2 regions of the Geomicrobium sp. JSM 1781026 genome follow, and region 2 is predicted to be linked to the other one. Evidence: predicted binding sites of a transcription regulator. Region 2 holds the regulator's gene; the other holds the start of a gene.
What was found. Region 2 encodes LexA, which represses DNA repair genes until DNA is damaged. Its sites were predicted from a motif close to CGAACATATGTTCG; they were not measured.
Positions count from the first base shown of each region.

Region 1: a site for LexA is predicted at 1,671-1,684, ahead of ACE1TF_RS07370 (YolD-like family protein). Genes of this name have one in related genera too.

Region 1 covers NZ_JBHFQF010000003.1:409,163-412,317, forward strand. Annotated here, with positions in the region: gene ACE1TF_RS07350 (MBL fold metallo-hydrolase) at 1-435, opposite strand, end outside; gene ACE1TF_RS07355 (GNAT family N-acetyltransferase) at 441-920, opposite strand; tRNA gene ACE1TF_RS07360 (tRNA-Asn) at 1,375-1,449, shown strand; tRNA gene ACE1TF_RS07365 (tRNA-Thr) at 1,457-1,532, shown strand; gene ACE1TF_RS07370 (YolD-like family protein) at 1,840-1,938, shown strand; gene ACE1TF_RS07375 (methyl-accepting chemotaxis protein) at 2,318-3,155, shown strand, end outside.
Region 2 covers NZ_JBHFQF010000001.1:566,224-569,378, forward strand. Annotated here, with positions in the region: gene ACE1TF_RS02800 (SOS response-associated peptidase) at 1-513, opposite strand, end outside; gene lexA (transcriptional repressor LexA) at 822-1,469, opposite strand; gene ACE1TF_RS02810 (hypothetical protein) at 1,618-1,782, shown strand; gene ACE1TF_RS02815 (DUF896 domain-containing protein) at 1,942-2,166, shown strand; gene tkt (transketolase) at 2,317-3,155, shown strand, end outside.

The DNA.
Region 1 (3,155 bases), on a different contig from region 2:
TGAGTCGAAGCGAACCGCAAGGCAATCGACCGGGTGAACGGTGTTCGTTGTCTTCACTATCCACGGCCCAACCGTTAATGACTGCTCTGCCTCTAATGGAAATCCCTTTGACACCTTTTGATAATCCAGCCTTGAAAATTGCTCCTTGTCATACGGATGCGCATAAATCGGCAATGTAGCCGTTCGCTTCCCTAAATGTGAATCAATGAATAGCGCATGCTGTAAGCATCCAATATCCGCTACATGATCTGGATGGTAATGACTGACCACAACCGCATCAAGCTCGTGTAGTGATATTTTAAGTTGGAGCGCTGACAAAACGCCACTCCCACAATCAAACAAACAGCGAAACCCTTTTTCTTCCAATAAAAAAGCAGAGGTGGCCTCCCCTCGCTTCGGGTACGCACCCCAAACACCGATCGGTGTGACGTTCATATGAATCAATCCTCATTTGAATGGTCGTCTATATGCGTTAAAAACGCGCTACTGTAAGTAAATCCAGCCTTCTCAAAAAACGCAGACTCACAACAAATCTCTGAAGAAACATACAAGAGCGTGATGGCTTCTTCAACCTTAAACTGCTTCACCGCATCCATTATACTCTCAAGAATCTTACGCTCTCGATATTGCGGCGTCGTGTACGCACTAGTTATAACAGCATAAACATTTTGTTCTTGATCTGGGTAAGGAAAACCTCGAGAAACTTTCAATGACATCTGCCCTGTCAAACTTCCATCGTCTTCTGCTACCCAAACATAATGCTCATCACTCAAAATAATTTCAAACAAGTAATTATTATACTCCTCATGGAAAACAGTATAACTACTCTCATCCAAACTACTGTCTTGTTCTTTTGCATCCGTCCAACGCATTACGATTAATTGCTCAACATCATCGAGCGTGGCAAAGCGGATTTCCATAGTTTCACCCCGTAATCATAATAGTATTGCTCAGCTGAGGTGTTCGCTTTCTACCTTACAAACCCATGGCAACAACGTGAAAGAATACCCTATCATTATAACAAAATTCTACACATAAAGATGATATTTTGTCGAAAAAGATCAATATTTCTTTCTATTCCTAATCTTTTTATGTTCTTTTCATAATATACGAATTTCTTTTGAGCCAATACTTTACAATGCATCTCAATCATACTTTCCATTGATACATAAGTCTAGCGTCCTTTGGTTATATTTTCTAGATTATAGGATGATTTTAATAGATAAAAGCCAATTTTACTACACTCTATACCCGAAAATCACAAATACAAGTCATCTTTGAAATAAATTTTCACTCCAAACAAAAAACGATGCCACGCATTGCCAAACTCTTCCGACTGTGCTAAGATATGAACGTGACGTCAAGCATACATATTCCGCAGTAGCTCAGTGGTAGAGCAACCGGCTGTTAACCGGTAGGTCGCTGGTTCGAATCCTGCCTGCGGAGCCATTTTATCGCTTCCTTAGCTCAGCTGGTAGAGCGCATCCATGGTAAGGATGAGGTCACCGGTTCAAGCCCGGTAGGAAGCTCCATCTAAACACTAATAACGACGCGGGTTTCAGCATTTGCTGGAACTCGCTTTTGTTTTGATATGAGGTCGTTTGGTACCAAAGCGGTGACCTTTCGTGAAGTGCAGTGGTAAAACGCTGCTATTTTTTAACATTTGATAAAGAACATTTGTTCGAATATATAATAAGATCATAAATTCCCGATTGAGGGGGTACATCGTGAAAGACAACAAACTAACGCCCGGCTCAAACATGCGCTGGGAATCAAGTCCAATGATCTTACCTGAATGGCGCGAGGCGTGGCTGGATCATCAGAAAGATCATCCAAAAGGTGGATAAACCAGAAATTGATGAGCAGCAGTGGGAGGAGTTTGCTCTCGTTTTGGATGACTGCATGGAACACAACCAGTTGATCCAGTTTACATTTTGACGAGATGGGCTGTTTTACGAGGTCTTGGACCATTGTCATTATGTCAATCACGACCAACGGCAGTTTCATGTGCTTGCGGAGGGTGTGATGCATTACTTGAAGTTTGATGTGGTGACGGATGTAAGGCGATATAGATGCGGGCCCGCACCCGTGTTTTTGTCATTCAATAATGAATAAAAGTCAAACACATAGATCAATCTAGTAACATCCGCTCCAATTCCTGTAATTGACACGCTCTCAATGAGCGTGCTTTTTTACGTTTAATTGACTAATTTAATAGTCGATTCGAACTATTTTATTTACATTTAATTAGGCGCTTGTGATCACCACAATGCTCTTTTTTGTTATAATTATTTGAATTTAAATTTAGGAGGTAGTAATGCACACGTCTCTATCCAGTAGACAAAACCACGACCAACGACACTTATTACATGCTGTAGAAAACTCATTAGCAATGATTGAATTTAAGCCTGATGGAATAATCAAATGGGCAAATACAATCTTTTCTAAAACAGTTGGATACTCATTAAATGAATTAATTGATACTCATCATCGCCAACTATGTCTAGATAATTTCTCTCAGAGTGAAGAATATGAGCAGTTCTGGGAAAAGCTCCGCTTAGGGGAGCAATTTCAAGATAAGATCAAAAGAGTAAAGAAGGATGGAAGTATCCTTATTCTGGAAGCTACCTATATGCCAGTAAAAGACGATAATGGGAACGTTATATCTATTATAAAGATAGCCACCGACATAACGAAAAGAGATACTGCCATAAATGAAATTACATCAAATATTTTGGACGCATCTAACGCGGTGCTAACAACAGCAAAACGTGGGCTTCTAAAGGGATTTGATATTAAGGAGCAAACCGAGGAATTAATAAACCAATCTCAATCAAATACTATAATTTTTAACAACTTAAAAGAAAGTTCAAAAAAAATTGAAGGCATAGCAAAAACCATTAGTGAGATTGCAATCACCACAGATATTTTGGCACTGAACGCTGCTATTGAAGCAGCAAGAGCAGGAGATGGCGGTAAAGGGTTTGCGGTTATTGCTGATGAGGTTCGTAGCCTTGCCAACAACTCCAAAAAATCGATTGAATATGTAAATGAGCTCGTTGATGCAATCGGTGTAGATGTTGATGGAGTTATTGTATCTGCGGGCATTTCTGAGGAACAATTTCAGTTAACTCTTCAGCACATATCCCAAGCAA
Region 2 (3,155 bases):
ATCAGCAGGGGAGAGAATGACCGGCATGCGCTCATGGATGTCAGCGACCAATTCGTTTGCTTCTGTCGTAATAATAGCGCAGCTCGTCATCTGTTCTGTGTCGTTTGACCACGTATCCCAAATGCCTGCGAAAGCGAGTGGGTCACCGTTTTTTAATTGGATGTGAAACGGTTGCTTCTTTTTGTTTTTCGTTTGCCATTCGTAAAAGCCAGAGGCAGGAATGATGCATCGCCTCCTTTGAAAGGATTGACGGAAGCTAGGTTTTTCTGTGACGGTCTCTGCTCGGGCATTAATAAGTGGACGGCTAGATTTCTGTTCTTTCGCCCAAGAGGGGATGAGTCCCCATCTGACCGTTTTTAACTGTTCGTACGTACCGCCATGATAAACGCAAAAAATTGATTGAGTCGGTGCGATATTATAGCTTGTTGGTAGTGGGGTATTCTGTCTGTACTTGATGTTAAATAGCTTTTCTAGGGTTTCTAATTGCTCAAAGAATGTAAATCGCCCGCACATGAACGATATCTCCCTTCATCTATTTAGATACCGTTATCGTGCCCAAACCGGCAAATGTGCAAACGCTCGGTTACGTGAGAAATTTTCTTGCATACACTAGATGTAAAAGACACTAAAGGGGTCCGCGTATGCTTGAGTTTGGATTAATTGTGTCACTTATGATCGCTACACCAGGAATTGGAATGCTTAGTGTGATCGGGGTCGCTCTCTATGTGAAAGAACGGAAAAGTAAACAATAAAAACATTATGTAAACTTAAAGCGAAAAAGAAAAAACCTGTGTGTCTACACAGATTATTTCAACAGTTCTTTAATGAATATTTCGCAGTACGCCGGTCACTTTCCCTAGCACAGATACATTATCTAAATAGATCGGTTCCATCGTTTCATTTTCTGGTTGCAAACGAATTTGATTACCTTCCTTGTAAAAGCGCTTTACCGTCGCTTCTTGCTCTTCAGTCATTGCAACGATGATATCGCCATTATTCGCTGTCTGTTGTTGCCGAACAATGACTTGATCCCCGTCCAAAATCCCGGCATCTATCATACTTTCACCGACAATGGTTAGCATGAAAACCGACTCATTCCCAACAAAAGATTCAGGGAGAGGGACGTATTCTTCAATGTTCTCAACAGCCGTAATCGGTTGACCTGCGGTAACTTTACCGATAACGGGTACGTAAGCGGTTGCCGCTGGTGCATTGCTGTTCTCGGTGTATGAAGAGGCGTCTGTCGTTGCACCATCTAATCCTAACACTTCGATTGCGCGAGGTTTTGTAGGGTCACGCCGAATAAAGCCTTTCTTCTCTAATCGTGCTAAATGACCGTGCACAGTAGAGCTTGAAGCGAGACCGACAGCTTCACCGATTTCTCGTACGGACGGCGGGTAACCTTTGCTGCGTACATTATCTTTAATATAAGTAAGAATGCGTTCTTGGCGTGCGGATAACTTTGTCATCGTTTCACCTCATTATCTCTTTCCAATCTTAGGAAAAGCATAGCATACAAAACATGTGTTTGCAAACACTCGTTCTGTTTTTCTTGTTGACAAGAACATTTGTTCCGGTTATGATCGTTATACGAACGTACGTTTTGGAGGGGATCAGATGGTCAAGTTATCAAAAGCACTTATAAAGAGGAAAACGGTAGAAGAGTGGCTCATTATTCTTCTGTTTGGTTTTGCGGTCGCTGTCATGTTGTTTGTAGCCCAAACGTCATTAGCGGCGAGTGAACCCGTCGTTTTAAATCCAGCATTTCTTTCATATAAGTAAAACTAATAACTTTGGCCATCGTTTTACGTGAGGTCTGAAAACAATGACGAACCGGTTAAATTCTTTAAATTATAAATGTTAGGTTTATTTCTTTTGCTGTTCGGGAATATACATACTAACGTGTGAGAACGATGATAAATAACGAAAGGAGGATCCGTGATGAACTCTAGTAAGAAAATCGACCGTATGAACGAACTTGCCAAGCGGGCAAGGACGATGGGGTTAACTCATGACGAAGAGTTCGAACAGCATTCGCTTAGAGATGAGTACTTGAGTAGTCTAAGAACATCTTTTAAGAAGCAATTACAAGCCGTTAAAGTGGTTGATGAGAATGGAAGCGATGTGACTCCTCATTCATTAAAGAAACGAAGGCGTTCCTATTAACAGAATGAATAGCTTAACCCATCAACCTGGACGGTGCATCCAGGTTTTTTCAATGTCATGAACAAACCGCTCTAAAGGTTGTTTTGATGAATAAAACCGTATATCATGGACAAGAGTAGGTTTAATAGGAATGATGGAGAGGATGAACGAGTGTTGAATACAGTAGAAGAAAAAGCAATTAATACGATTCGTACGTTATCCATTGATAGCATTAATCGAGCCAATTCCGGTCACCCGGGGCTTCCGATGGGTGCAGCACCGATGGCGTTTGCATTGTGGACAAGACATTTAAAGCACGAACCAGATAACCCAAACTGGTGGGATCGTGACCGTTTCGTACTTTCGGCCGGACACGGATCGATGCTTTTATATAGCCTGCTTCATCTTAGTGGATATGACTTGAGCATGGATGAACTGAAGAACTTCCGCCAATGGGGAAGTAAAACGCCAGGTCACCCTGAATACGGACATACACCAGGTGTGGATGCAACAACAGGACCTCTCGGTCAAGGCCTTGCAATGGCTGTAGGTATGGCAATGGCTGAATCCCACCTGAGCGCAGTATACAATACATCCAAATATGAGCTGTTTGACCATTACACGTACGCTCTTTGTGGTGACGGAGATGTGATGGAAGGGGTCGCTTCAGAATCCGCATCCCTTGCGGGTCATCTCGGACTTGGGAAGCTTGTTGTTTTGTATGATTCAAATGACATCTCTTTAGATGGAGATTTGAATCGCTCGTTTTCTGAGGATGTAATGGCACGTTACGATGCATACGGCTGGCACACGATTCTTGTAGAAGATGGAAGTGATGTTGATGCCATTGACCGGGCAATTGCAGATGCAAAAGCGGATCCGCGTCCAAGCTTGATTGAAATTAAGACAGTCATCGGTTTTGGGTCCCCGAACAGAGCAGGTACGAATGAAGCTCACGGGAAAGCTCTCGGAGCAGACGAGACTGTACTCGTGAAAGAAAGCTATAAATG